Regions from separate parts of the Parageobacillus sp. G301 genome, predicted to be linked through region 1. Evidence: a T-box and tRNA genes for the amino acid it is inferred to sense, from the RefSeq annotation. Region 1 holds a T-box; the other holds one or more tRNA genes.

Region 1 (15,353 bases):
ATAAACGAAAAGATATCGATCCTTATCTCGGCTTTGTTAAAGAAGAACCAGAACCAACTCCTGAAACGCTTACCGTTGCCTTGCAGGATGGTTCGATTGCCATCGATGGCGAACGGCTGCATTCGGATCGTTTAAAAATTGTTGCGGAAGAATCCGGGTTTTCCTACACCTGCGCCAAACAAGAAGAAAAGATTTGCCGCAGCGGCGTCGTTACCATTAAGCTTGCCGTCCAAGACCGCGACCATGATGATCCGGATGACTTGCTGTATATCAAACCATTTACATTAAAGACCGAATTCGGCTTTTAAAGGAAGTGGGCACATGAACGAAAAAGGATATAGTTTGGTAGTCACGCTTCTGATTATCACTATTTTTTTCATTCTTGGCTTAACGATTTTATCTGTTGCAATTTACCAAGCGCGATTTACGGAAGTGCGCGTGGAAGATGTGGAATCGTTTCATGAAGCAACGCAAGCGATTGAAGAAACGATCGCGGAAATGAAAGTAAGGATAGATGATTTTGAGTTATCTACGCCCGGAAAATTAGATATGCAGTTAGGTACATTAATTCCTACCTTGCAACAGCGCTACAGCGTGGAAGTTAAAGATGTGACAGGCGATTATAATATCAATCGTGAAAAATTATTTACCCGTGTTTATCTTATTTCGAAATCCCACAGCAGCAAAACGGTGGAAAGACGGGTGATTTTGACAAATACCCCTAGCTTTCTAAAATATGCGATCGGATCGACAAAAGACGTTATTTTAAACGGCGGGGCGTATATTGATGGGAATATCTATGCTGGAGGAAATGCCTACGTTACAAATGTAGCAAATTACATTGATAACTCCAAAAAATATATGGAACAAACGTCATTTCCAACAACAAGCAAAACGAGTGTATTGTTTGTCAATGGAAGTTATTATTCCTGCGACCATGAAGACGGGGCACGTACTTGTTACAACATTGCGGACAACTATTTTCAGCGCATGATGGCAAACTATTCTAATAACGTGCACTTTCAATCCCAATCCCCTTCCATTCAAAAAGAACGAGAGGAATTTATTGATGTTGATTTCGAATGGACCGTAAAAGATAAGTTGTTAAACGCGGCGGGAATAGAAACATTCAGCCAAGAATATGAAACTTATATTGATAAAAGCATAAGCCAACTTTTCCATAAGCTGCAGGACCGCTTTGCTGTCTTTGACAGTGTTTCGTCATTACAAGAAAATATCGATTCAACGAATCAATCTATTATTCTTCAATCAGAAGATTCTTCGCTATTTTTCCTTGAACAGGGAGAGCTTGATTTACAAGACAAATGGCTGATTGTCAATGGTGATTTATTTTTGGGAAACAGCGTCAACACGCCAACAAAAGTTCGGGGAAATATCATCGTGCTCGGCAATTTGACAATCAGCGGGGATATTGAGCTTGATTCGACGATTTACGTCTTTGGGCGGCTTGATTCGCCGAACGTCCCTGGGCGCACGTTGATTTACAACGCTAACATAGCCGGCTGGGATGACAAAGAAGTCGTACTCCTTTCCAAAGGGCGGTTGGAAATCGCGCGAATCAATGAGTTTGAAAACAACTTTTCTTTTGGCCAGCCGAACTTAAAAGGATACTTTTATACCGACAGCAACGCTGTGCTCTATGCGGTCGGATCGTATATCAATATTCAAGGCGGCTTGTTTGCACGGGGCAACGAGCTTGAATTCGCGCCCGATTCGGACGTTTCCGGACTTGTGATCAACGCTTATCGCGGCGCGGCGGTAAAACAAGGCGGCTCTATCTCTTTTACACCTCCTCCGTCACTCGATCAAAAAGAGGAGTCCCGCTTTGTCATCCGCCATGATAAATCGGTATTTATCAATCGTGGGGAAGGATTGCCGTTTGTAAAAAAGCTGTCTCTTATTGTTGACAAATTAATCGTAAAGTAAAAAGAAAGGATGCCTAAAGCGAATGTTTAGGCATCCTTTTAATTTTACCATCTATTCTTTCCGCTTTCTCCATCGCTTCCTGAAGACGATTTCTCTTGGACAATCACCGTGATTGAATCTTTAATTTCCTGTCCATCCTTCGTTTTCGCTTTGGCAATCGCGGTAATCGTTGAATATCCGACATCTTTGGCTACGATATACCATTTCCCTTGCTGCGGGCGCACTTCGACATATTCCGGAGCGGACGATTGTACAGAGTCAAGGCGTTTATCTGTCGCATTGCTTGGAATAAAGGTTAATTGCGATTCGATGTCAAGCTCTTCTCCTACCGTCATATATAAAACTTCCTGTTGGAAACGAATCGCTTCTAATGGAACAAATGGATCGATCACCGTAATTGTCGCCGTCGCCGAAACATTGCTTCCATCCATCGCCCTCACCGTAATCTCTACCGTTCCCGGTCGAATAGCGACTACCTTACCTTGATCGACAGCAGCCACATCCGGATTGCTTGAAATCCACTCCAATGTTTTGTTTGTCGCGTCGCTTGGCTCGATCGTTACCGGAATTGTCTGCGTTTCGCCGATTTCCATCGTTTGTTTATAGTTTCCCAATGTTAATTGGCGAATGAGCTTAATATACGTAAGCGATACAGTGGTAATGCCGTCTCCTTTTGTCAATCCTCCTGACGCTTTAATGGATATGGTCGACGTTCCATCCCAAGTGACCGGAATTTCATATGGTGAATCGAGCGGCTTCCAAGCGCTATCTTGCTTTGGATTTTCAACTTTATATTCATACGTGACTCCTTCTCCTGCGACGCGTCCTGTTACTTTAACGGTTACCGGCTTGGTAACAGTCGCGCCGCTTGCGATTGGCTGGCCGTCTTCAGCTATAATTGTTACGCGCGGTTTTAAATATAGTGCTACCGTCTTATCATTATTGTACGTGACAAGAAGAATAGAATCATCGCCTTCCTGAAATTGCAGCGCCTTTACTGGAAGCATAAGCAATCCATAATTGTTTGGATGTTTCGTCGTTCCAAGCAAATTGGTTGCTGAATCAAACTCTTGCCATTTCGTAATAAGGCCGCGGCTGTCTCCTTCATAATACATATCAGGAAATTCACGCAAGCGGACTTTCATTCCAATCCGTTTGGAAGAAGCCTTTAATGACGATGTCCGCGCGCCGTATTTGCTGTCTTGGAAAGAAACAACAGCCGGCGGCAGCTGCACCCCTTCCATCGCCCAATTTGCTTGAAGCGTCATTTCAGCGGTAATCTCGTTGTTATTTAGCTGCTTATAGTCAATGACCGTATTTGGAAACGCAATCTCGGCATACTGAACGCCATTTTCCGTATATACGGTCACGTTTTTCGATGTTGCCGTAACTCCTTCCGGAAGCGGCTGAATCAATTTAATGTTGCTTATGTTTCCAGATGCATTTCCAACATAGCCAACGGCAGTTAGCGAATAACGTGCCTTGAATCGGTTCGAATCATCATCTTCATTGCCGAATTTCACTAAGTCGTCTACGTCCCTTGTGATTCCTTCTAGCGTCACCGTTCCGTCAAACGATGGCGGCACTTCGTCTTTCACAACGACCGTGACCGATTTCGTAATCGGTGCCTGTTCTACACCGTATACATCACGATACGTCAATTCCGCGTTAAACGTATATGTCCCTTTTGCTTTAAACAACACAGGAATCGGAATATTGATCGGCGGTGGTGCCGGCTGTCCTACTTTATATGGAATCGAAAGCGTGATATAGGCGTTTTCTTTCTTATCATCGAGCCAAACGTGATCCGTCTCGACAATTTCCACGTTTCCGCCAAACGAGGTTAGCGGAATTTTTATCGTTCCGCTTAACACCGGATCATTAGCGAGCTTCGAAAACTGCTGGAAAATTTCCGTTAAGTTTTGTGGCGTTCCTTGCTTCGCCTGTCCGCCTGCTGTCGATGACATCTTTTCTAAATAGCCCATGTCGACTTCTTGATTATTACCGAAGCCGATGGAATAGAGCGTTATATTGTTCATGCCGAGAGCTTTGGCCACATTCACTCCGTGAGTACGGACTTTTTCTTCGAAATCTTTATAAATTTTAGAGCCATAATATGACTCTGTTTCCTTCCCGCTTGGATAATAAACTGTTCGATCTACGCTTCTTCCATCAGCGTACAGCACATATTCAACATCTAAATCTTCTGTTACTTGTCTACATTTTTTGATTATGAATCCTTCACAAACTTTATACGTAATCGGCTCTTTCACCTTCGAAACCGTCGGCATCCCATCTGTTAAAAAAATGATATATTTTTTCCGGGTTGGGTCATTAAAAAACGACTGAGCTTGTTGCAATGACTGTGTATAGTTCGTTCCGCCATACGCGCGAAGGTCATTAGCCACGTTCGCAATCCGCTCCAAATGCTGCTTGACGTCGTATGCTCCGGTAGGAAATGGCACGACTTTATTGTATTGAACATCGCTGGAAAACGGAATAAGGGCAAATCGATCATTCGGGTTAGCGTTCGCTTTGAAATAATCTACCGCAGACTGAAGCGCATATTTTGCGCTTTGAAGCTTCAAAGGCGTCATCGACCCTGACACGTCAAACACAAACACGACATCAATTGGCGGGCGAACAATGTTGTCCACCCTGCCTTTTGGGACTAAAGTTACATCCAATCTCCCTTGCGCATCCCCGTTCGGCGGTTTCGCATATTCTGGTTGCGAAGAGGTAATCGTAAAATCTAAGGTGGCGTTATTGGAGTCATTACTTTCCCCAAACACGATATTAGTGGCATCTCCTAAATAAAAACTGAAAAACAGTGCAATAAACAACCACCAAATTTTTCTCTTCTCCGCCACACTCCTCACCCCCTATCCCTTACCAAAGTCCTATTACTTTCATTATAGCAAGACTTTTAAGCGGGAATATACAAAAATTTCATTTACATCAATAACTTTCTTACTTCCGCAATAAAGTAAAGCGATCCGGTAATCAAGAAGAGGGCATCGCTTCGTTTTTGTTTTTTCTTTTCTTTGATCCAGCCTTTCCAGTCGTCCGTCGTTGCTTTGTGCGGGTGGTTGCACAAGGCTGCAAGCTGCTCAGGCGACGCTGCGCGCGGAAAATCGAACGAAGTAAACGTTATCGTTTTGGCAATTTCGGCAAGCGGTGGAATCATTTGATCAAGCGGTTTATCGGATAACGCGGCAAATAACACATGAACATCTTTGTTTGGATAGTGCGAACGTACCGTATTAACAAGACTATGAATACCTGCCGCGTTATGAGCGCCGTCAATAATGATCAGCGGCTTATTGCTTACCCGCTCAAATCGTCCGATCCACTTCGCTTTCTCTATTCCCTCATAAATATGCTCTTTTTCAATCAAAAACGAATAGAACATCCGCAAATACTCCGCTGCCATCACCGCGAGCGCCGCGTTTTGCACCTGATGTTCTCCAAACATCGTAATTTTTAAATCAGGATATTGCGAAAATATCGTTTCCATTGAAAAACGTTCGCCATCATCTGTTGGCTCATGATGAACAATAAAAAAGTCTTTTTCTAATCGATATGTTTTCGCTTTGAGCGATTTCGCTTTTTCTGAAATAACCGCCCATGCTTCCGGTTGGTTTACCGCTGTAATCACCGGAACGCCTGATTTAATGATGCCCGCTTTTTCAAAGGCGATTTTTTCTAATGTTTCTCCTAAAAAATTCATATGGTCATAGCTGATGTTGGTGATAATGGAAAGAAGCGGATAAATGACGTTCGTCGAATCAAAGCGGCCGCCAAGTCCGGCTTCAATAAGCACAACGTCTTGAATGTTCTTTTTCCCGAAATAATAAAGCATCATCGCCGTAATAACTTCAAATTCCGTCGGCGCGCCAAGCTCAGTTTGCTCAAGCTCTTCGGCAAGCGGCTCGATTATTTGGACGAGCTCGACAATTTCTTGGTCGCGAATCGGCTTGCCGTTGACGCTGATGCGTTCGTTAAATTGCTCGACATACGGCGATGTAAACGTGCCGACAGAGTAACCTGCCGCTTGTAAAATATGGCGCAAATAGCTTACCGTTGACCCTTTTCCGTTTGTTCCAGCAACGTGAATCGCTCTCACGCGGCGCTCTGGATTCCCAAGCTTTTCCATAAACCATTCCATCCGTTTTAGCCCTGGTTTTATTCCTAATCGCAAACGGCCGTGAATCCACTCTAGCGCCTCTTCATATGTACGAATCATCATATTTCTCCCCCTTACTAACATAAGATGATGAGAAAAGACGAATCCAAAGTGCTTTGGATTCGTCTTCATGATAAAAGAAGCGGCGATGCATTGTCTATTTTTTTAATTCGGCAAGGCGCGCACGGACAGCTTCGCGTTTTTCTAAGTAGTCTTTTTCTTTTTTCCGTTCTTCTTCCACCACGTGCGCAGGCGCTTTCGTAAGGAACCCTTCATTGCTTAACTTTTTCTGCACGCGCTCGACTTCTTTGTTGAGTTTTTCAAGTTCTTTTTCGAGCCGTTTGATTTCTTCTTCGATGTTAATGAGCCCTTCAAGCGGTAAGATTAATTCCGCACCGGTAACAACCGCTGTCATCGCTTTTTCCGCAGCTGGGATGTCGGTTGCAATCAACAGTTCGCTCGGATTGCAGAACCGTTCTAAATATACGCGGTTCTTTTCCAATGTCGCTTGAATATGCTCGTCTTTTGCTTTAATGTGCAGCTTGATTGGTTTGCTTAACGGTGTGTTCACTTCGGCGCGAATGTTGCGAACCGCGCGGATAATGTCCACAAGCAAACGCATTTCTTCCGCCGCTTCGTGGTTGGAAAGCTCTGGACGAACTTCCGGCCATTTCGCTACCGTAATTGACTCTCCTTCATGTGGAAGGTGCTGCCAAATTTCCTCGGTAATGAACGGCATGAACGGATGAAGCAGGCGCATTGTATTGTCAAGCACATATGCTAATACAGAACGCGTCGTTTTCTTCGCTGCTTCATCATCCCCATAAAGCGGAAGCTTCGCCATTTCAATATACCAATCGCATAAATCATCCCAAATGAAGTTATACAACACGCGGCCGACCTCACCGAATTCATATTTCTCGGCAAGTTTTGTCACCGTTTCAATCGTTTCGTTTAAACGCGTTAAAATCCAATGGTCCGCCACCGTTTTTTCTCCGCTTAAATCAAGCTGGTCGTACGTCATTCCGCCCATGTTCATCAGCGCGAAGCGGGACGCATTCCAAATTTTATTGGCAAAATTCCATGTCGCTTCGACTTTTTCCGTACTAAAGCGCAAATCTTGCCCAGGCGAGCTTCCAGTAGCCAAGAAGAAGCGAAGCGAATCGGCGCCATACTGGTCGATGACATCCATCGGGTCAACCCCGTTGCCGAGCGATTTGCTCATTTTTCTTCCTTGCGCGTCACGGACAAGACCATGGATTAATACATCTTTAAACGGTCTTTCCCCGGTAAATTCAAGACCTTGGAAAATCATGCGCGATACCCAGAAGAAAATGATGTCATATCCAGTGACAAGCACATCGGTTGGATAATAACGTTTGTAATCCGGTGCCTCTGTATCCGGCCAGCCCATCGTTGAAAATGGCCATAGGGCAGAGCTGAACCATGTATCTAGCACATCAGGGTCTTGCTCCCAGTTTTCGATATCAGCCGGCGGTTCATGATCGACATAAATTTCTCCTGTTTCTTTATGGTACCAAGCCGGGATGCGATGCCCCCACCATAATTGACGAGAAATACACCAGTCGCGAATGTTTTCCAACCAATGCAAATACGTTTTTTCGAAACGTTCCGGAATGAAGTGCACTTTTCCTTCCGTTTTTTGCAGCTGAATGGCAGCTTCCGCGAGCGGCTTCATTTTGACAAACCATTGCGTCGACAAATACGGCTCCACAACCGCTCCGCTGCGTTCGCTATGTCCAACCGAATGCACATGTTCTTCGATTTTAAATAGCACGCCTTGTTCTTGCAAATCTTTGACGATTTGCTTGCGGCATTCAAAACGATCCAACCCTTGATATTGCATTGCGTTTTCATTCATCGTACCATCTTCGTTCATAACGAGGATGCGCGGCAAGTTGTGGCGGTTTCCGATTTCAAAGTCATTCGGGTCATGTGCCGGCGTAATTTTCACGGCACCCGATCCGAATTCCATATCGACATACTCATCGGCGATAATCGGAATTTCGCGGCCGACAATCGGCAAAATAACCGTTTTGCCAATGAGATGTTTATAGCGCTCGTCATCTGGGTGAACGGCAACCGCCGTATCGCCGAGCATCGTTTCCGGACGGGTCGTTGCCACTTCGATATATCCGGAGCCGTCGGCAAGCGGATAGCGCATATGATAAAGCGCGCCTTTTACTTCTTTATAAATCACTTCAATATCCGATAACGCCGTTTTTGTTACCGGATCCCAGTTAATAATGTATTCGCCTCGATAAATAAGCCCTTTTCGGTAAAGCGATACGAACACTTCGCGAACCGCTTTCGATAAACCTTCATCTAACGTAAAGCGCTCACGCGTATAATCGAGGCCAAGCCCTAATTTTGCCCATTGCTGGCGAATGTGGCTCGCGTATTCTTCTTTCCATTTCCACGTTTCTTCGAGAAACTTTTCCCGTCCTAAATCATAGCGGGAAAGTCCTTGCTTGCGAAGCTTTTCTTCTACTTTTGCCTGTGTGGCGATTCCGGCATGGTCCATTCCCGGAAGCCATAGAACGTCATAGCCTTGCATCCGCTTCATGCGTGTAATAATATCCTGCAGCGTCGTATCCCACGCATGTCCTAAATGGAGTTTCCCTGTGACGTTTGGCGGCGGGATGACAATCGTAAACGGCTTTTTATCAGGATCGCCCGTCGTTTCAAAAAATTTCCCGTCAAGCCACCATTGATATCGATTGGCTTCTACAGCTTTATGGTCGTATTTCGTAGACATTGTAATATCTTTTTGTTCCATTCTGTTTTCCCTCCTTCTTATCAATAAAAAACTCCTTTCATCCTAAAAAGGACGAAAGGAGACTCTTTCGCGGTACCACCTTTTTTCTTAAGCAAAAAATTTGCTTAAGCACTTCATTGCGATAACGGTCTGCGACCGGCTTCCTCTACTAGGCAAACACCGTTCAAAGAAGCAGCTCCAGGGCGACCTTCCAACGATAACCGTCCTAGGAAATCTCGCAGCTACTGATTTCCCTCTCTGAAGGCGTTATTCGTTGTACTCTTCCCTGTCTTCGCTTTTTTATTATTTTTCTGTTTATTATACTACGAAAAACTTGTTTCATCGTCAATCATCTTTGCCAAGTTTTTATTTATTTATTCCATTCCTTCGTTTTTGGTGACAAAAACAATATCCAATCATATTTTAATAGTAACATGCACGAGGGAGGAAATGCTCAATGAAACGATTTAACTATTATTCATGGCCGCCATGGCTTCGGCAAATTCGTGCCGTTTGTGCGCAAGTGATTATTCCAATTACGATTTTTCAAGCGATTCGCACCATTTTTTTACCTACAACGTTTGATGTCATCTTATTGGCCATTTTTGTGCTTATTGCGGTGGCGTTTCATCTGGAGTGGATTTAGCTTCTTCCGCTTCTTTTCGCTGGACAAGGCGCATGACGACATACTCCATATTTTTCATTGTAAAGTAACGGCGCTGCAGTTCGGAAACATATTCCCGTTCACTTTTTCTGTTTTGCCGCTTCATCTCGTACTCATAAATGCAGCGATATAAAAAATGCGGCTGCGCAAGATGGCTGAAAAGAAAGGACCATTCCTCTTCTAACATTGGCAACGTTTTTCCGTATTCTTCTACTCCTTCCACCCATTCATCACCGATCGGCGGAAATGTGCGCATATGATAACGAAGCGCAATGATTACATCGAAAAGTGGAGAGTTCCAACTGGCGCGTTCCCAACTAAAAAAATGGCGATTGCCATTTTCCAACTCTATATAATGTGAAAGCCGTGCCTTTCCGTGAATCCAAGCAATTCTCCATTTTTTTGTTTCTTTCATTTTTTCATACCATTTCTCTAGCTCCGTTTCCGCAAACCAATACGCTTGCATTGTTTCATGAAAATACGTGCAGCATTGCAGCTGAAACGGAGACATATACCATGCATTTTCGCACTTTTCCACATATGATTGCAAAAAGGCACGTTGCCTTTCCCATTCTCTTTTTTTATTCTCATAGTAATTTCTTATCTCTTCTTCGTTAATATCTATTTGTTTGAGTGACTTTTGATGTAAATAAGCGAGGTCGCGAAAAAAAGAGCGGACATGTTCTCGTTTTTCTTTTCTCTCAGCGGATGAAATCCATGGCATTAAATAATAATGCCGGCCATACGATACAAACGGAAAACCTTGTTTTGACAAGTAAAGAGGAACAGATTGCTTTCCATAAAAAATATACGATTGTTGAATGGCTGCCATTTCCCTGGCGTTCGTTATTTCTTTTAAAGCAAATAGACCAGCGTTCGTATGGATTTTTTTTACTTTCCCGTAATCATCGACGCGAAACGGCTTTAACCCGTATTGCTGTAAAATGGGCGTATACATTTCGATGCGTTCTCTGTTCAACGAAACGACCCCCTCCATAAAAAGAAGTGAGGAATCATGTTTCCCTCACTACGAAGAGCGGCTTCCCGCTAGTGCCGGTATATATAACAATTGCCCTTCATGGATTTCCTCAGGGCTTTCCAATTGGTTGACACGAAGCAGCTGCTGGACGGTTATATCGTACCGCTCGGCGATCTTGTCCAACGAATCTCCTTGCTGAACGATGCAAATTTTTACTTTCGTAAATTCCTCTTCTTGATTCTTCGCAAATAGTTTCGTTAAGTACAACGCATTTTCACTCTTTACTTTTTGTTTTTCGTTTTCATCTACTTCTTCTTCCATTTCATCAGCATCTTTTTCTTTCATCGATCCAATCGATACTTTTGCTTCTTGTTGTGGGACAACGTTTTCTTCTTCTGCTTTCACCGCTTCCTTTTCTTCTAGTTGTGCGGCCGTTTCTTCCGGTTTTTCCAGCTGCGCGGCTGTTTCTTCTTTTTCTTCTGTTTTTTCTAGCTGTGCGGCTTTTTCTTTCGTTTTTTCTAGCCGCTCGGCTGTTTCTTCCAGCTGTTCATTGTTATTTAGCGGCACGGCTGTTTCTTCTTCCTGTTTTGTTTCTTCGCGATGGGTAGCCGTCATTTCTTGTGCTTCGTCTTCATTTTGTTCCTGCGGTGCATGATTGAAAATAGAAGATGTCTCTTCTTCCAATTGTTGTTTTCTTTGTTCTTCCTCGTATACTTCTTTGCGCGCGACAACTTCAAACGGTTCAAACAACAGGTCTTCGTCTTCTTCCTCTACTAACGAAGGTTCATAATGTTCATCCAGCGGCGCTTCGCTAATTCCGCTGATCGAAATATCCGCTGTCACTAGCAATCTTCCATTTTCATCTAAATCATAATCGAACGATTCTACTGTCACATACACATCTTCTAAATGTTGAATGCGGTTTTTTGGAATCGTAATATCGATTGGGAAACGATGCGATAATTCGCTAATGCCGTCTTCGCGCGTAGAAATATGCTGAACAAATCGATGGCTTGCAAAGTCGAAAGGATCCGCGCTGCTTTCTTCCCCTTCAGCCATTCGATATTCTCCGCTTAATTCTAACGCTCCGCGAATCGTAATATACTGTTCATATTCATCAACCGAAACGATCGGATCCAGCGAAATAGAGAGAAATTCAGCGACTTCCTGTCCTTTTTTAAACCAGATCGATTCCTCAAGGGAAAACCGCAAATACGATTGCTCCAACCCAAACTCCTCCTTCCGTCCCTTCCAACAAAATTTTCTATGACATTACTCATTGTATGAAGGACGGATGAGCAATATGAATAAAAAAATCGGGCTGCCCATCAAAAGATGGACAACCCTTTCTTTTACTTCCCTTCACGAATTTTCGCAAACGCGCGCTCTGCAGCGGCGATTGTTTTTTCAATATCTTCATCCGTATGTTCCGTGGACAAAAATAATCCTTCAAATTGCGACGGAGGAAGGAAAATTCCTTGTTCCGCCATTTCGCGATAATATGCCGCGAACATTTCTAAATTTGATGTTTTCGCTTTTTCGTAGTTTGTTACTTCTTCATTCGTAAAGAAGAAACCAATCATGGAGCCAGCGCGGTTAATCGTATGCGGGATTTCGTATTTTTCCGCCGCTTCGCGCAATCCTTTTTCCAATCGATCCGCTTTTTTGCGGAATTCATCGTATGTTTCCGGCGTCAGCTGAATCAATGTTTCATATCCGGCCGTCATAGCGAGCGGATTTCCCGATAAGGTGCCAGCTTGATAAACCGGACCGCTCGGCGCGACTTTTTCCATAATTTCCGCTTTTCCGCCATACGCTCCGACTGGCAATCCGCCGCCAATGACTTTTCCAAGACACGTCAAATCCGGTTCAATGCCAAAATAGCCTTGCGCACAATGATAATCGACACGGAATCCTGTCATGACCTCATCAAAAATAAGAAGGGCTCCATATTGTTTTGTTATATCTCGCAATCCTTGCAAAAAGCCTGGAACCGGCGGAACGACACCCATGTTTCCCGCAACCGGCTCGACGATGACAGCGGCGATATCTTCGCCAAACCGTTCAAATGCGTAGCGGACGCTTTCTAAATCGTTATAAGGGACAGTAATCGTATTTTGCGCCACCGCTTCCGGAACACCAGGGCTATCCGGCAACCCAAGCGTCGCTACTCCTGAGCCAGCTTTGATCAGCAACGAGTCGCCATGGCCGTGATAGCTTCCTTCAAATTTAACAATTTTATTGCGTCCCGTGTAACCGCGTGCTAACCGAATCGCACTCATCGTCGCTTCCGTTCCGGAGTTCACCATACGAACTATTTCGACGGACGGCACCCGTTCAATCACTAATTTCGCTAACTCGTTTTCAATCAATGTCGGGGCGCCAAAGCTTGTGCCGTTTTCCGTTACTTTTTTTAACGCCTCGACAACACGAGGATTCGCATGACCTAAAATAAGCGGACCCCATGACAACACATAATCAATATATTCATTGCCGTCGATATCGTAAATTTTCGAACCTTTGCCTCGCGCCATAAAAATTGGTGTCATTTTTACGGATTTAAACGCGCGCACCGGGCTGTTGACACCGCCTGGCAACAGCCGGACCGCTTCCTCATACGCTGCTTTCGAACGTTCATAGCTTCGCACCATTTACGGTTCTCCTTTCTATTCTTTTAGCCAGCGAGCCGCATCTTTAGCAAAATACGTCATAATTAAATCAGCGCCTGCCCGCTTCATGCCAGTAAGCATTTCCATGACAATTTCTTTTTCATTAATCCATCCGTTTTGCGCCGCTGCTTTGACCATCGAATATTCACCGCTGACATTATAGGCGACAAGCGGGAGATGGAAATGGTTTTTAATGTCACGGATAATATCCATATATGCGAGCGCTGGTTTTACCATTAAAAAGTCCGCGCCTTCACGCACATCCGATTCCGCTTCGCGGAACGCCTCGAGGCGATTGGCCGGATCCATTTGATATGTTTTCCGGTCGCCGAATTGCGGCGCGCTGTCCGCAGCATCACGGAACGGACCGTAAAATGCGGACGCATATTTAATCGCATACGACATAATTGGCACATTCGTAAATCCGGCTTCATCGAGTCCTTGGCGAATCGCAGCAACAAAACCGTCCATCATATTAGAAGGTGCGATAATATCCGCGCCCGCTTTCGCTTGGCTGACGGCTGTTTTTACAAGCAATTCAAGCGACGGATCGTTTAACACTTGCTCGTTTTCGACCACACCGCAATGTCCATGGCTTGTATATTCACATAAACATGTGTCGGCAATAACAACGACATCTGGATAATTTGCTTTGATTTGGCGGATCGCCTCCTGAACGATCCCATGCTCACAATATGCTTGTGAACCGACTTCATCTTTTTCTGCCGGCACACCGAAAATGATTACTGATTTAATGCCTAGTTGGACGACTTCATCCATTTCCTCATTTAAACGGTCAAGAGAAAATTGATAGATCCCTGGCATGGATGGTATTTCCCGTTTTACCCCTTTTTCTTCGACGACAAAAATCGGATAAATAAGATCGTCTACATGAAGATGTGTTTCTCTCACCATCGCTCGCAAATTCGCACTTTGCCGCAGACGGCGATGGCGGTCAAATTGTAATGTTGCCATTTATTTTTCCCTCCATCGTTCTTTTTGCAAAATATAATTCCATTTCTTTTATCATATCATCAATCGTATACTCGTCTGGACAAATATGCACGGCAAGCCCCGCTTTTTCCGCTGTTTCCTTCGTAATGGGACCGATGCAGGCGATCACGCAACCGCTAAGCAGTGAAGCGATATCTTCTTCTTCCATCATACGTATAAAGCTTTGTACGGTAGAGGAACTTGTAAACGTGATCACATCCAGTTTTCTTTCCCGCAATAGATATAGCAATTGTTCTTTTCCTGATTCATTCATCAACGTTTCATACACAATAAGGTCCGTGACGTCTGCCCCCATATTGATCAGCGCATCACGCAATACCGGCCTTGCTAAATTTCCTTTCACTAAAAGAACGCGGTCGTGCGGCTTAACAAGCGGTTTTAGCGCCTCGATCACTCCTTCGGCGACAAATTCGTCAGGGACAACGGCAGGAGAAACGCCATACGCTTTTAAAGCCGCCGCCGTTTTCTTTCCGACTACCACCACTTTTGGAAGAGGCGGTTCCTTTTTGACAAATGGGAAGAAAAAACGGACACCGTTTGCACTTGTAAAAATGAGCCAATCATAATCGGGAAGCTTGTGCACACATCGTTCAATTTCTTCGCGATGGGAAGAAGGAGAAATCGAAATAAGCGGAATTTCAATCGGCGTTGCTCCTGCTTGGCGCAGCTTTTCAGAGAACGCTTTCGCCTGTTCTTTTCCTCTTGTCACAAGCACCGTTTTTCCCGACAACGGACCGCTCACTGTCGATTCATCTCCTCTTTGATACGATCAATTAATGCTTTCGCACCGCGCTCTATTAACATTTTTGCAGCGATCGTTCCGACTTCTTCCGGATTCGATCCGCTTGCCGTTTCCTTATATATCTCTTTTCCGTCTGGAGAAGCAACAAGAGCGGTTAAAACGATATCCTCACGATTGTCAATATACGCATATCCCGCAATCGGCACTTGACAGCCGCCTTCCATTTGCCGTAAAAATGCACGTTCCGCCAACACAGCCCGCTCGGTATGAACATCGTTTAATTTTTGTAGCCACTCCCGCAATTCTTCATCATTTTCGCGGCATTCCACCGCCAGTGCTCCTTGTCCAACAGCAGGGAGACATACATCTGTTG
Region 2 (15,353 bases), 310 kb from region 1:
GTGTACAGATCATGAACCGTCTATTTAATTTTGGGCGTAATAGAGGAATGTGGAATCAGTTATTGCGCTTAACAGGACGCCGAAGCAATAACAACGCCATATGGACTATATTGGGGCTGGGAATTGCCGCAGCTGCTTTCAGCATGAGAAGGAGACGCAACGCTTATTATATGACGCCAAATCCGATTCAGCGGGCGATGCGTGGCATAAACAGCTTTATGAATCAAAGAAGAATGCCAAATTTAGCGACTATGGAATTTTCTAAAGAAATAGCGGAAAAGCCAAAAAGCCTTCCAATGAATAGCCACTCCCAACAACAAAAATAACTTGGCGCGGTTCGTCATCCTCCTGATGTTTTATAATACCTCTGATGCGATCTCTTCTGTGCAGACAGCGGCAAAAACAACTGCGCTGTCGAACAGTTTACAGAAATACCATGATATAGCCGCTGATCAACAACAGCCCTTCCCGCAAACGGAAGGGCTGTTGATTTTTTGTTTTTAGCATTTTGCAGATTAGGGGGCGATGACATTGGCAATCGGGAAACATTATTTTCGAAGGGATGAGTAGAATGAAATTTTTTTTAAATTATCGCTAAATAGGGAAACATAGATGAAAAAGGAGGGTGTTTGCGATGATTGAAATTCCTTCACGATTAGAAGGAAAGACGTTTCCGTTATATAAGCTGGAGCAGTTGTTAAAACCGCTTGGTTATACGATTGGTGGAAATTGGGATTATGATCATGGTTCGTTCGATTATAAAATTGACGATGAAGCAGGATATCAATTTTTGCGCGTTCCGTTTGAAGCAATTGACGGGCAGCTCGATTCCCATGGAACAACCGTCAAGCTCGGCAGGCCATTTTTATTGTCCCATAAGTATCAAATAGGGATTGATGACCACGCCGATGGCGGCAATCTTGGCGCGGCTTTTAACCAATTTGCGGAGCCGCAAGACCCTGATGCGACGTTTCCGGAAAAATATATTGACATTGGAAAAGCGCTTGTCAAAGATTTAGAAAGCCACCTGCTTGATTAAGTCATGATCACGAACAAACGGTCTCCCTTTTCGATCAAAAAATGTGGAGAAGGATTTATATATCCTTCTTCTCCCCTCATTATACCGATTAAAATTATTTGTTTGTCTAATAATATTTGGCTGATTTCAAAAAATGTTTTTCCGATGAATAATCCTTCCGCATCGATAAGCTGTAGTTTTCTATTATGAAGTTGATGAAGCAACTCTTCCGTCGCTTTCGATACCCCTGGCGACTGAAGGCTGTTTGCCATCGCAAAGCTTGACAGCAAATTGGTCTGAATGACTTCATCGGCGCCAGCCCGTTTTGCGTTATTCACTTGCTGTTCTGTTAAAATTTCAACGATCGCATATATACAAGGATTAAGTCCTTTGGCCGCCAACAATGTTAAAATCGAATCTTTATCTGCTTCTGCTTCATTTTTATGCTGATCGGCTGTAATTAAAATCATTTGCGCTTCGGCAATGTTCGCTTTATGAAGCACATCATCGTAACTGGCATTTCCTTTAATAAAATGAACATTTTTATAGGAAACCGGAAGTTCCTGTAAAGTCGCATCGATAATCACGCATCGAAGCGATGAGTGATATTTCGTTAATTTTACTATTACCTCGCGCGCCCGTTCATTCCAACCGACAATGATGATATGCCCTTTCTGCATGTAACGTAGCTGCCCGCTCGATAGTACGGACTCTTTTGCTACCGCGGCTGCGGATAATGTGGCGAAATAAGTGGTGATGACTCCCGTTCCTAACAAAATGAGAGAAATGGCGACGATTTTCCCGGCAAATGTCTTCGGCACCATATCGCCATAACCGATCGTCGCGGTTGTCACAATGGCCCACCATATTCCATCGAATACATTACGGAATGTGGATGGTTCAACGAAATGAATCAATGTTCCGAAAAAGACGATCATTATACTTCCAACTAACAACAATCGTACCAAAACAGGAAGGCGTAAATACGATATTAGTACATCCCAGTTTTTCATTGGTTTCCTCCAAACATAGATCGTTTTACATAGCTAGTCTTTACTGTTTTGCACATTTTTTTGCATAAAAATTCCTTCCCGTTTCATACTACATCATGATAATTACAACAAGGAGGAGATTGTTTACATGGATATGAATCGCGTAAAACAAATCGTTTCGTCTCCCGCAGATATTCCGGTTTATTATAATGGTGTATCTGTTTGGATTGACGGTTATGATGAGCAAAAAGAAACCGCTACTGTCCATTTGCGCGATGGGCACCTTCGTGAACGACGGGAAGTGCCTGTAGAAGAACTCAACGAGGAACAATAACGAACAGAATGGAAAAACGCCGTTTTTAGGCGTTTTTTGTTTTTATTTTTTCCGCAAAACCGATAATGGTATATGCAATAATGATGGAAGCAAGGAGGGATAAATATGACGCAAGAACAAATAAAAGAAGTGTTTATCGATTATGGATATGAACGTTGGTGGAATGAAATTCATTATCCTCTCCTATCATCAGGGATATTAGATGCAGTGGATCAAGACATGCTGGCAGCGTTTTTTGAGATTTACGCGTTTCCTGTTGATGAAATATGTTCGTTTATGGAGTTTATGGTTCACTTTTCTATTTTCAAGCGTTTATATGCAAGTGGCATAAATGGTGCATGGTTATAAAAAGGAGTATGTCATTTTGAACGATAATTATGGTATTCTTTTCTGCAGAGGTATATTATTCCATAAGGTGGAGATACGATGATTCGAAATGCAAACAGAGAAGATTTACCAGCAATCGTTCAGATATACAATGAAACGGTTCCGACAAGAATGGTAACAGCAGATCTCGAACCAGTGACTGTTGAGAGCAGGGAAGCATGGTTTTTCGCGCACGATCCGCATACGCGTCCGATCTGGGTTGTGGAGCTGGACGGCCATGTGTGCGCATGGCTTAGTTTTCAGTCGTTTTATGGGCGGCCGGCATATCGTCATACGGCAGAAATTAGCATTTATATTTCCGAGGCATATCGGGGAAGAGGAATTGGCACACAGCTTCTTCAAAAAGCGATTGAGGAAGCGCCGAGTTTGGAGATAAAAACGCTTTTAGGGTTTATTTTTGCGCATAATGAGCCAAGCTTGCGGCTTTTTGCCCGCTTTGGCTTTGAAACATGGGGGCATCTCCCGAAGGTTGCGGAGCTAGAAGGGATCGAACGGGATTTGATCATTGTTGGCAAAAGAATTGTATAGAATACGGTGGGATTGGACAATTGTAATAAAGAAATACACCGTAGAAAGAGGGAAATATATGGATGTGATGCCGGTTCGCTTATTTACGATTCAAGACGGGGAAGGATTTGTCGCTGATGCGTTTCAATGTCCGGTAACAGGCAATTTAATTTATAAGTCATCAGGAACCCCTTCGGTGATTGCTTATAATGACTTGACGGAAGAGCAAATAGAGAGGTTAGAGAAATATGGCTTTAAGCGGCTAAATGGCGCTTCTTTCTCCACAGCGGCTCATTTGTCCGAGCAATCGGTGATTGAAGAGTTGCTGCCGGAGCAGTAACAGGTCCCGGTAGTCATTATGAAACAAAAGGAGCTAGTCATTAGCTCCTTTTGTTCGTTCGGGGCAGGCCGCTGCATATAGCCGTATCTATTATTTGCGGGCGAAAGCGTAAATAATGATAATCGCAACTGCGCCAATGATCAAGTAAAGGAATGAATTTGTTTTGTCGGACTCTGCATCGTGCTGTTTTTGCTGATCATCGTGCTGCTCTTCATTTTCTTGTGCCGGTGAGTTTGATGCGGGTGTTGTTTTTTTGCTTTCCGTTTTTTCTTCCGCTGTTTGCTGCTGACGGGAGGAATCAGGTTTTTGCGCGGATGAACGGCCATACATTCCCGCACCGTTTCGTTTCGCCTCCGCCATAGCGTCGCGGATTCGGCTTTCGTATTTATAATCCCCGTAATCGTAAAAATCTTCGACCAGTCCTGCTTTGGCCACTTCTTCTTGCAGCAATTTGTTTCCTACCCACACCCAAGCGAGCAAACGATGATACTTATCAAACAGAGTGCTGCCGTCAGTTTCCAATGTAATGTTTCCTTGTTTTAAGCGGGAACAAGTAAATTGGCTTGCTTCTTTTCCATACGGCTCGACTTCGATCGTGCTTTCTGGGGTATCGATGAATAGAAAGCGGGTTGTATATTCGCGTCCATTGACGATAAACTTTGCTGTATCTCCATCAATGCACTCTACTAATGTTGCAGGATATTTTTTTCCTAATCGCAATGTGGCCGACGAACTTGATTTCGTTGCAGGGACTCCGCTCAGCGTATGCCCTTCTAGGTCAATTTTATCCACCGTCAGCTGTCGGGTGCACTTGGCGTTGCTATTGTATTTTTTGACTAATTGGACAAGCTCTGCTTTATTTTTGGCCTGCATGGCAAGCGCTGTCGGTTCATGCAGCAAGTATACGCAGTCTGAATTGCGGAAATGTCCGCCGAGTTCGTCCAGAGCGCCTGGATGGGCGAAGCTACTGGTTGGAAAAAAGAGAATGGATAAAGCAGCTGTCAGCAAACTTGCTAACTTTCTCATCTGTTTCTTTCCTCCTTCAATGAGTCAATGCGTGTTTTATATATGATCGCCCTTTTTGCTTATATAATGTAAAAAAGAAAGCCCTTGCCATGCAAGGGATCGGCTGGTCGATTTTGCAGACAAGCTGATTCATGATGTTTGCCGGGTGCTTTTTTATTGGCTGTTTTCTAAAAGATTATTGCTAAATAAAAATGCCCCCCTATCTAGATAAAAAGGAAAAACCCTTGCCACGCAAGGGTTTCTCGAATGGAGCATACCGGGTTCGAACCGGTGACCTTCGCGCTGCCAGCACGACGCTCTCCCAACTGAGCTAATGCCCCATTTTCACGGAATATTATTGTCCATTTTTATTATATATACGCCTTTTTTGAAATGCAATACAATTTTATCTAATTTTTGTTTAGAAGGATTAGGCGCTTTCTATATCAATATGGACGATCGAATCAATGGTGCGAATGGCATAGTAGACGTCGGCAGCGGCGCGTTTTTGGTCAACAGATGCTTTTAGTTTAATTAAATGATGGTTGTCGTCTAAGTCTTTAATACGCATTGTCTTAATATCGATATTTTGCGATTTGAGTTTGTGAATTACGTCGGCAATATTTTTTGCATCCGCAACGGTGATTTGTAGAAGAATTTCTTTTTCTCGCAATTGTTTTGGTCCAAAAAAGCTGATTATAACAGGAATTAGCTCAACACTCACAATTAATAGCGCAACGCCAAATGCAGATTCCAAATAAAATCCGGCACCGACTGCGATGCCGATGCCAGCCGCTCCCCAAATGATCGCAGCGGTTGTCAGCCCAGAAATACTATCGTTGCCGCGTCGTAAAATGACTCCTGCCCCGAGAAATCCGACTCCTGAGACAATTTGAGCGGCAAGGCGGAGTGGATCCATCGTAATATGATTTTTTAGAGGAAATACATAAGCGGATTCAATCGATACAATGGTTAATAAGCAGCTGGAAATAGAAATTACTAAACATGTCTTTAGACCAACGGGTTTGCGTTTTAATTCTCTCTCTAATCCGATAATCATTCCTAATATAGCTGATATTCCTAGTTTGATAAAAGGATCTAAGTTCATATATGATCACCTCTTCTGTTTGTGTAGTGGTATAATCATGATAAAATGCTTATAAGGGGATGGACAATGAAATCATCAAGTTTATGGAAACCATACTTAGCATTGTTTGTCGGAGCAATCTCTGTATCTACTTCCGCCATTCTTGTGAAATGGGCGCATGCTCCTGCCTCCGTCATTGCATTTTATCGTTTGTTTTTTACTGTGCTATTCATGACACCACTTTTTATGAAATATGTTTCCGAATTAAAAGTGATCTCGAAACGAGATTGGATATTTTCCATCATCTCTGGTGTGCTCTTAGCGTTTCATTTTATTCTTTGGTTTGAGTCATTGAACTATACTTCTGTAACGAGTTCGGTTGTACTTGTAACGTTACAACCGTTGTTTGCATTTATTGGCGGATATGTCTTTTTTAAAGAACGATTGACAGCAGGAGCGTTTCTTAGCGCATTATTAGCTATCGTTGGAAGCATTATCATTAGTTGGGGTGACTTCCGAATTAGCGGTAAAGCATTATTTGGTGATATACTAGCGCTTTTGGCATGTGCAATGGTAACAGGGTATTGGCTGTTTGGTCAAGAGTTACGAAAACGCCTGTCATTAATGACATATACATATATTGTATACGGAATTAGTTCTTTCACGCTCTTTCTTTATGTGCTTGCTTTTCAATTTCCGTTGTTTTCATATAGAAAAATAGATTGGATTTGCTTTATTTTGCTGGCGATTGTGCCGACGTTGCTCGGACATTCACTGATGAACTGGTCGGTAAAATGGGTAAGTGCTGCAACCATTTCGATGAGCATTTTATTTGAGCCAGTCGGTGCAACAATATTAGCTTACTTTTTGCTTGGAGAGATTATTCGACCGTCCCAGTTGATGGGGGGGATTTTCATTTTAACAGGAATCGGAACATATTTGTGGGGAGAAAATCGAAAAGGGTCGCTACCAATACAAGAAAGTAGCTGACCCGAGCGCCCCGGTAATGAAATATTTCTTGTTAATGGGAAGACGATAGCCTCCGGGGTTGCTAGAAAACTGAGATAAATAAATAAAATCGACTCTTGTCGTTTGCGGAAGCAAGTAGGCTGATTTTGTAGCGTCTTTTTTCCTTTTTTTATTTAAAGCGGCGATGATTCCTTCTGACGTTTTAATCCCGATTCCATGCCCGTAATGCAGGTCGTTTCCTAAATAGATCGTATTTTCTCCCTGCCACTGCGGCGTTTGCGGATCGAATTCAGGGTTTTTAAAATAAAGACAGTCGCCTGGGAGATAGTCTTCTCCCTTTTTTGTTTTTATCCCTAAGTCTTGATCGACATGCCAATCGTATAATAAGAGATTGGAAAACAGCCTATTAAATGTCTGTTTATCCATAACATCTAATACTGCCTTGTAAAACACGATAACGATGGCGGTAGCGCACTCAAAGGCGTATAAATGGCTGTTTATGAAAATATCGTTTATCGCATCCGAGGGAAGCACGCTTTCTTTTAATTGGAAACCTCCCAACTCATTTTTTATCCAAAATTGCTCATTGCATTTTGAAAAACGAAAAATAGCAAACCTTACTTTGCTTTTTGCGAGCGAGATGGCCGCATCGATAATGCGCTCGCGCAAAATAATTTCAAACAAAAGCTGATGTTCGTTTTTATATACGTAAGTTTCTGGTGATTTTAATAATGCTTCAAATATTTTTTCTTGTTTTTTTGAAAGAGAAGAATCCGCTAGGAAGTCGTTATACACAATCGTATCTTGAATTTTAATCATATTTTCCTCCTTAACAACAAGTTATTCACATGTTATTCACAAATTATCCACATTATTAACATGAGAGGAGATCGGATCATTTAGTAAATTCAAAGTAAGATGTTTTGTTTTTTTATCAAATGAATCGATGAAAAATGACAATAATTATTTAATTTATATGTATGAGATATGTGTAATTATTATGTTATAAAGCGGTGTATAGTTGATTTGCAATAAATAATTCGGTTAAAGTTGTAATCGTAAACAGTTGAAATGAGAATCTCCAATTTCGATTGTTGCGAAAAAGTTAATTGCACCATTTAAATAAATTTGAGGGAACAAAAAAATATAAAAAAGGGGTTGCATTTTTTAGATTAAGGTGTTATATTAAATAGCGTCGCTAATGAATTAATTGAACAATCTTGACAACGAAAAAATTAGTTGACAATAAAAAAACGCTGTGATATTATTAAAAGGCTGTTTTGAGTAGCAAATGTTCTTTGAAAACTGAACAAAACGAAGCGTCCACATAGAAAAGCGAAGGCGAGCGCCTAACGCCGAAAGGAAAATGTTCTTCCGACGAGACATGCTTGCATGTCGACGGAGGAAGGTTATTTTCCAAAAGGCGTTGCGAGCCGGAGCTGGACAGTAAGAAAAGCGAAGGCGAGCGACACCTTGCGGTGTCGGCGCTGAAGCTGAAAAGAAGCCAATCAACTTTCTTTTTGGAGAGTTTGATCCTGGCTCAGGACGAACGCTGGCGGCGTGCCTAATACATGCAAGTCGAGCGGACCGAACGGAAGCTTGCTTCTGTTCGGTTAGCGGCGGACGGGTGAGTAACACGTGGGTAACCTGCCCGTAAGACCGGGATAACTCCGGGAAACCGGGGCTAATACCGGATAACACCGAAGACTGCATGGTCTTCGGTTGAAAGGTGGCTTTTGCTACCACTTACGGATGGGCCCGCGGCGCATTAGCTAGTTGGTGAGGTAACGGCTCACCAAGGCGACGATGCGTAGCCGGCCTGAGAGGGTGACCGGCCACACTGGGACTGAGACACGGCCCAGACTCCTACGGGAGGCAGCAGTAGGGAATCTTCCGCAATGGACGAAAGTCTGACGGAGCGACGCCGCGTGAGCGAAGAAGGTCTTCGGATCGTAAAGCTCTGTTGTTAGGGAAGAAGAAGTACCGTTCGAATAGGGCGGTACGGTGACGGTACCTAACGAGAAAGCCCCGGCTAACTACGTGCCAGCAGCCGCGGTAATACGTAGGGGGCGAGCGTTGTCCGGAATTATTGGGCGTAAAGCGCGCGCAGGCGGTCCCTTAAGTCTGATGTGAAAGCCCACGGCTCAACCGTGGAGGGTCATTGGAAACTGGGGGACTTGAGTGCAGAAGAGGAGAGCGGAATTCCACGTGTAGCGGTGAAATGCGTAGAGATGTGGAGGAACACCAGTGGCGAAGGCGGCTCTCTGGTCTGTAACTGACGCTGAGGCGCGAAAGCGTGGGGAGCAAACAGGATTAGATACCCTGGTAGTCCACGCCGTAAACGATGAGTGCTAAGTGTTAGAGGGGTTAAACCCTTTAGTGCTGTAGCTAACGCGTTAAGCACTCCGCCTGGGGAGTACGGCCGCAAGGCTGAAACTCAAAGGAATTGACGGGGGCCCGCACAAGCGGTGGAGCATGTGGTTTAATTCGAAGCAACGCGAAGAACCTTACCAGGTCTTGACATCCCCTGACAACCCTGGAGACAGGGCGTTCCCCCTTCGGGGGGACAGGGTGACAGGTGGTGCATGGTTGTCGTCAGCTCGTGTCGTGAGATGTTGGGTTAAGTCCCGCAACGAGCGCAACCCTCGCCCCTAGTTGCCAGCATTCAGTTGGGCACTCTAGGGGGACTGCCGGTGACAAACCGGAGGAAGGTGGGGATGACGTCAAATCATCATGCCCCTTATGACCTGGGCTACACACGTGCTACAATGGGCGGTACAAAGGGCTGCGAACCCGCGAGGGGGAGCGAATCCCAAAAAGCCGCTCTCAGTTCGGATTGCAGGCTGCAACTCGCCTGCATGAAGCCGGAATCGCTAGTAATCGCGGATCAGCATGCCGCGGTGAATACGTTCCCGGGCCTTGTACACACCGCCCGTCACACCACGAGAGCTTGCAACACCCGAAGTCGGTGAGGTAACCCTTTAAGGGAGCCAGCCGCCGAAGGTGGGGCAAGTGATTGGGGTGAAGTCGTAACAAGGTAGCCGTACCGGAAGGTGCGGCTGGATCACCTCCTTTCTAAGGATGACATGAAAGGCGAAGGCGACTGCCCTTATGGGCTAGTCGGAAGTGGACGCTTCGGGTTTGTTCAGTTTTGAGGGAGCATTTCACTCCTTCAAGTGCTTTGTGTCTGCGTCTGCTAGTGAATTCGAGGAAGCAGGATTCCTCGACACAAGGCAGCAGAGAAGCAGATGCAAGGCAGTAGCCTTGTTCAGTTTTGAAGGAACATGTTTAATGTTCTTTCAAAATAGAGGCTTTGTGTCAGAATTAGTCTTGTGCCTGCGTCTACAAGCAGGTTCGAGGAAGTTAGGTTCCTCGGCACAAAGCTGCAAAGAAGCGAACTCAAAGTAGTAGCTTCGTTCCTTGAAAACTAGATAACCGAAAAGAAAAGCGGAGGCGCCGCGGTTAGCTCCCGAAGCCAAATGTTCTTCACCCGCAGAAGTGCTTGCACTTCGAGGGGGAAGGTTATTTGGCACAAGAGAGCTAGGCGCCGAAGCTAGACAAAGGAAGAAGCCGAGAAGCGAAGGCGGCAAGCATGAAGCTGTTTTCGCATGGTTAAGTTAGAAAGGGCGCACGGTGGATGCCTTGGCACTAGGAGCCGATGAAGGACGGGGCAAACGCCGAAACGCTTCGGGGAGCTGTAAGCAAGCGTTGATCCGGAGATGTCCGAATGGGGAAACCCACTGCCCGTAATGGGGCAGTATCCATACCTGAATCCATAGGGTATGGAGGGCACACCCGGGGAACTGAAACATCTAAGTACCCGGAGGAGAAGAAAGCAACCGCGATTCCCTGAGTAGCGGCGAGCGAAACGGGAACAGCCCAAACCAAGAGGCTTGCCTCTTGGGGTTGTAGGACCACTCATGATGGGAGTTACAAAGGAACGGGGTAGACGAAGCGGTCTGGAAAGGCCCGCCAGAGAAGGTGACAGCCCTGTAGTCGAAACTTCGTTCCCTCCCGAGTGGATCCTGAGTACGGCGGGACACGGGGAATCCCGTCGGAAGCAGGGAGGACCATCTCCCAAGGCTAAATACTCCCTAGTGACCGATAGTGAACCAGTACCGTGAGGGAAAGGTGAAAAGCACCCCGGAAGGGGAGTGAAAGAGAACCTGAAACCGTGTGCCTACAAGTAGTCAGAGCCCGTTTATGGGTGATGGCGTGCCTTTTGTAGAATGAACCGGCGAGTTACGATGACGTGCGAGGTTAAGTCGAAGAGACGGAGCCGCAGCGAAAGCGAGTCTGAATAGGGCGTTAAGTACGTCGTCGTAGACCCGAAACCAGGTGATCTACCCATGTCCAGGGTGAAGGTAGGGTAACACCTACTGGAGGCCCGAACCCACGCACGTTGAAAAGTGCGGGGATGAGGTGTGGGTAGGGGTGAAATGCCAATCGAACCTGGAGATAGCTGGTTCTCCCCGAAATAGCTTTAGGGCTAGCCTCAAGGGAAGAGTCTTGGAGGTAGAGCACTGATTGAGCTAGGGGCCCTCATCGGGTTACCGAACTCAGTCAAACTCCGAATGCCAATGACTTATCCTTGGGAGTCAGACTACGAGTGATAAGATCCGTGGTCGAGAGGGAAACAGCCCAGACCACCAGCTAAGGTCCCAAAGTGCACGTTAAGTGGAAAAGGATGTGGAGTTGCCCAGACAACCAGGATGTTGGCTTAGAAGCAGCCATCATTTAAAGAGTGCGTAATAGCTCACTGGTCGAGTGACTCTGCGCCGAAAATGTACCGGGGCTAAACGTGCCACCGAAGCTGTGGGATGACCGTTGGTCATCGGTAGGGGAGCGTTCTAAGCGCGCCGAAGCGAGACCGGAAGGACTCGTGGAGCGCTTAGAAGTGAGAATGCCGGTGTGAGTAGCGAAAACAGAGGTGAGAATCCTCTGCACCGAAAGCCTAAGGTTTCCTGAGGAAGGTTCGTCCGCTCAGGGTTAGTCGGGACCTAAGCCGAGGCCGAAAGGCGTAGGTGATGGGCAACAGGTTGAGATTCCTGTACCACCTCCTCACCGTTTGAGCAATGGGGGGACGCAGGAAGGTAGGGCGAGCAGGCTGCTGGAATAGCCTGTCCAAGCGGTTAGGCTGCCAGATAGGCAAATCCGTCTGGCGCAAAGGCTGAGCCGTGATGGCGAAGGGACCATCGGTCCCGAAGTCCCCGATCCTACACTGCCAAGAAAAGCCTCTAGCGAGGTGAGAGGTGCCCGTACCGCAAACCGACACAGGTAGGCGAGGAGAGAATCCTAAGGTGCGCGGGAGAACTCTCGTTAAGGAACTCGGCAAAATGACCCCGTAACTTCGGGAGAAGGGGTGCTCTCTTGGGTGATGAGCCCGAGAGAGCCGCAGTGAAAAGGCCCAAGCGACTGTTTATCAAAAACACAGGTCTCTGCGAAGCCGAAAGGCGAAGTATAGGGGCTGACACCTGCCCGGTGCTGGAAGGTTAAGGGGAGCGCTTAAGCCGCAAGGCTGAAGGTGCGAACCGAAGCCCCAGTAAACGGCGGCCGTAACTATAACGGTCCTAAGGTAGCGAAATTCCTTGTCGGGTAAGTTCCGACCCGCACGAAAGGTGTAACGACTTGGGCACTGTCTCAACGAGAGACCCGGTGAAATCATACTACCTGTGAAGATGCAGGTTACCCGCGACAGGACGGAAAGACCCCGTGGAGCTTTACTGCAGCCTGATATGGAATTTTGGTATCGCTTGTACAGGATAGGTGGGAGCCTGAGAAGCCGGAGCGCCAGCTTCGGTGGAGGCGCCGGTGGGATACCACCCTGGCGGTATTGAAATTCTAACCCGCACCCCTTATCGGGGTGGGAGACAGTGTCAGGTGGGCAGTTTGACTGGGGCGGTCGCCTCCCAAAAGGTAACGGAGGCGCCCAAAGGTTCCCTCAGAATGGTTGGAAATCATTCGTAGAGTGCAAAGGCACAAGGGAGCTTGACTGCGAGACGGACAGGTCGAGCAGGGACGAAAGTCGGGCTTAGTGATCCGGTGGTTCCGTATGGAAGGGCCATCGCTCAACGGATAAAAGCTACCCCGGGGATAACAGGCTGATCTCCCCCAAGAGTCCACATCGACGGGGAGGTTTGGCACCTCGATGTCGGCTCATCGCATCCTGGGGCTGTAGTCGGTCCCAAGGGTTGGGCTGTTCGCCCATTAAAGCGGTACGCGAGCTGGGTTCAGAACGTCGTGAGACAGTTCGGTCCCTATCCGTCGCGGGCGCAGGAAATTTGAGAGGAGCTGTCCTTAGTACGAGAGGACCGGGATGGACGCACCGCTGGTGTACCAGTTGTCCCGCCAGGGGCACCGCTGGGTAGCTATGTGCGGAAGGGATAAGCGCTGAAAGCATCTAAGCGTGAAGCCCCCCTCAAGATGAGATTTCCCATCGCGTCAAGCGAGTAAGATCCCTCGAAGATGACGAGGTCGATAGGTCCGAGGTGGAAGCGTGGCGACACGTGGAGCTGACGGATACTAATCGATCGAGGACTTAACCAAAGCGAAAAGTGGAGGCGAGCGCTTAGCGCCAAAAGGAAAATGTTCTTCCGACGAGACATGCTTGCATGTCGACGGAGGAAGGTTATTTTCCGCAAGGCGCTGCGAGCCGGAGCTGGACAAAGCGAAAAGCGGAGGTGCCGCGCTTAGCTCTCGAAGCCAAATGTTCTTCGCCCGTAGAGGTGCTTGCACCTCAAGGGAGAAGGTTATTTGGCGCAAGAGAGCTAGACACCGGAGCTAGACAACGGAAAAGCGGAAGCCGCCTGCGCAAAACGGCTTTCTTCCAAACAGACGGTTATCTAGTTTTGAGGGAATGAAATAAATAAAAAAACTCTTGACATGATAATATTGGTCATTATAATAATACTTGTCCAATCAATGAAAAAGTTTGTAACAAGGAAATTAATTTATTACATAACTCCTTCATATTATTCCGCAGTAGCTCAGTGGTAGAGCAATCGGCTGTTAACCGATTGGTCGCAGGTTCGAATCCTGCCTGCGGAGCCATCTTGGAGAGCTGTCCGAGTGGTCGAAGGAGCACGATTGGAAATCGTGTAGGCGCGAATAGCGCCTCAAGGGTTCGAATCCCTTGCTCTCCGCCACTAATTAATTACTATGGCCCGTTGGTCAAGTGGTTAAGACACCGCCCTTTCACGGCGGTAACACGGGTTCGAATCCCGTACGGGTCACTTTCTTTTTGTGGAGGATTAGCTCAGCTGGGAGAGCACTTGCCTTACAAGCAAGGGGTCGGCGGTTCGATCCCGTCATCCTCCACCATGATCGTCGCGGGGTGGAGCAGTCCGGTAGCTCGTCGGGCTCATAACCCGAAGGTCGCAGGTTCAAATCCTGCCCCCGCAACCAATATTGGTCCCGTAGTGTAGTGGTTAACATGCCTGCCTGTCACGCAGGAGATCGCGGGTTCGAGTCCCGTCGGGACCGCCACAGTGGAATTAATGCTAATTAAAAAATGGCTCGGTAGCTCAGTCGGTAGAGCAAAGGACTGAAAATCCTTGTGTCGGCGGTTCGATTCCGTCCCGAGCCACCATTTACTCTTTAAATAAGTTTGAAGTTTTTCTGGCTAATGTGCAACTTAGCTCAACTGGTAGAGACGAGCTTAAGCTTCTATGAATTTGCTCCGAGTTGTCCCGACACATCTAACATCATTGAATAAGCTAGCAGAGGAAGGGACACAAAAAACTAAGGGTATATCAATGTTTCTTATGCCGACTTAGCTCAATTGGTAGAGCAACTGAATCGTAATCAGTAGGTTGCGGGTTCAAGTCCTGCAGTCGGCACCATGGTACGGAGGGGTAGCGAAGTGGCCAAACGCGGCGGACTGTAAATCCGCTCCCTTTGGGTTCGGCGGTTCGAATCCGTCCCCCTCCATTTTATACTAGGGGCATAGTTTAATGGTAGAACAGAGGTCTCCAAAACCTCCGGTGTGGGTTCGATTCCTACTGCCCCTGCCATAAAATAAATATGTATGGCGACTATGGCGAAGTGGTTAACGCACCAGATTGTGGCTCTGGCATGCGTGGGTTCGATTCCCACTAGTCGCCCTTCCTTCTATTTTTTTGGGGTATAGCCAAGCGGTAAGGCAACGGACTTTGACTCCGTGATGCGTTGGTTCGAATCCAGCTACCCCAGCCATGATCACGATGCGGAAGTAGTTCAGTGGTAGAACACCACCTTGCCAAGGTGGGGGTCGCGGGTTCGAGTCCCGTCTTCCGCTTCCCTGCGGCGGCATAGCCAAGTGGTAAGGCAGAGGTCTGCAAAACCTTTATCCCCGGTTCGAATCCGGGTGCCGCCTCCATATATGGCAGAGCCGGGGTGGCGGAATTGGCAGACGCACAGGACTTAAAATCCTGGGGTAGGTAACTACCGTGCCGGTTCGAGTCCGGCCCTCGGCATGAAATAAACAGTTGACTTTATGTTATTTTTAATGTAAAATTATATATGTCTTTACGCCGATGTGGCGGAACTGGCAGACGCGCACGACTCAAAATCGTGTGGGCTTTGCCCGTGTGGGTTCGACTCCCACCATCGGCATCGAAATAGGGAAAAGGCTTTAGGGACAAGGGGTTTCACGTAAGTGAAATCCCTTGTTTTTTATTTACCGAATACGATTCGAGAAAAGAAAATCGTGTGCGTACAATCGTGTTCGGTGAGGT

What was found. The T-box of region 1 lies ahead of QSJ37_RS13475 (valine--tRNA ligase). A T-box ahead of a tRNA ligase gene usually reads a tRNA of that ligase, here a tRNA-Val.
Region 2: it encodes a tRNA-Val, which carries the amino acid that the T-box ahead of QSJ37_RS13475 (valine--tRNA ligase) is inferred to sense. The anticodon was not compared.

Annotation. Positions count from the first base shown of each region.
Region 1 covers NZ_BSDB01000002.1:930,567-945,919, reverse strand. Annotated here, with positions in the region: gene QSJ37_RS13495 (PilW family protein) at 1-308, shown strand, start outside; gene QSJ37_RS13490 (hypothetical protein) at 322-1,947, shown strand; gene QSJ37_RS13485 (VWA domain-containing protein) at 1,992-4,817, opposite strand; gene QSJ37_RS13480 (bifunctional folylpolyglutamate synthase/dihydrofolate synthase) at 4,901-6,193, opposite strand; gene QSJ37_RS13475 (valine--tRNA ligase) at 6,291-8,933, opposite strand; T-box leader at 8,978-9,214, opposite strand; gene QSJ37_RS13470 (hypothetical protein) at 9,370-9,558, shown strand; gene ysxE (spore coat protein YsxE) at 9,524-10,534, opposite strand; gene spoVID (stage VI sporulation protein D) at 10,604-11,782, opposite strand; gene hemL (glutamate-1-semialdehyde 2,1-aminomutase) at 11,908-13,203, opposite strand; gene hemB (porphobilinogen synthase) at 13,222-14,199, opposite strand; gene QSJ37_RS13445 (uroporphyrinogen-III synthase) at 14,180-14,980, opposite strand; gene hemC (hydroxymethylbilane synthase) at 14,977-15,353, opposite strand, start outside.
Region 2 covers NZ_BSDB01000002.1:622,610-637,962, forward strand. Annotated here, with positions in the region: gene QSJ37_RS11830 (hypothetical protein) at 12-326, shown strand; gene QSJ37_RS11835 (YugN-like family protein) at 635-1,039, shown strand; gene QSJ37_RS11840 (potassium channel family protein) at 1,036-2,031, opposite strand; gene QSJ37_RS11845 (H-type small acid-soluble spore protein) at 2,159-2,344, shown strand; gene QSJ37_RS11850 (hypothetical protein) at 2,450-2,692, shown strand; gene QSJ37_RS11855 (GNAT family N-acetyltransferase) at 2,771-3,259, shown strand; gene QSJ37_RS11860 (hypothetical protein) at 3,318-3,578, shown strand; gene QSJ37_RS11865 (thermonuclease family protein) at 3,669-4,604, opposite strand; tRNA gene QSJ37_RS11870 (tRNA-Ala) at 4,852-4,924, opposite strand; gene QSJ37_RS11875 (MgtC/SapB family protein) at 5,014-5,691, opposite strand; gene QSJ37_RS11880 (DMT family transporter) at 5,758-6,660, shown strand; gene QSJ37_RS11885 (protein-glutamine gamma-glutamyltransferase) at 6,637-7,458, opposite strand; rRNA gene QSJ37_RS11890 (16S ribosomal RNA) at 8,157-9,714, shown strand; rRNA gene QSJ37_RS11895 (23S ribosomal RNA) at 10,250-13,185, shown strand; gene QSJ37_RS11900 (hypothetical protein) at 13,251-13,499, shown strand; tRNA gene QSJ37_RS11905 (tRNA-Asn) at 13,615-13,689, shown strand; tRNA gene QSJ37_RS11910 (tRNA-Ser) at 13,694-13,784, shown strand; tRNA gene QSJ37_RS11915 (tRNA-Glu) at 13,800-13,871, shown strand; tRNA gene QSJ37_RS11920 (tRNA-Val) at 13,884-13,959, shown strand; tRNA gene QSJ37_RS11925 (tRNA-Met) at 13,967-14,043, shown strand; tRNA gene QSJ37_RS11930 (tRNA-Asp) at 14,049-14,124, shown strand; tRNA gene QSJ37_RS11935 (tRNA-Phe) at 14,152-14,227, shown strand; tRNA gene QSJ37_RS11940 (tRNA-Thr) at 14,405-14,480, shown strand; tRNA gene QSJ37_RS11945 (tRNA-Tyr) at 14,487-14,568, shown strand; tRNA gene QSJ37_RS11950 (tRNA-Trp) at 14,578-14,651, shown strand; tRNA gene QSJ37_RS11955 (tRNA-His) at 14,669-14,741, shown strand; tRNA gene QSJ37_RS11960 (tRNA-Gln) at 14,758-14,832, shown strand; tRNA gene QSJ37_RS11965 (tRNA-Gly) at 14,843-14,914, shown strand; tRNA gene QSJ37_RS11970 (tRNA-Cys) at 14,922-14,995, shown strand; tRNA gene QSJ37_RS11975 (tRNA-Leu) at 15,007-15,092, shown strand; tRNA gene QSJ37_RS11980 (tRNA-Leu) at 15,149-15,231, shown strand.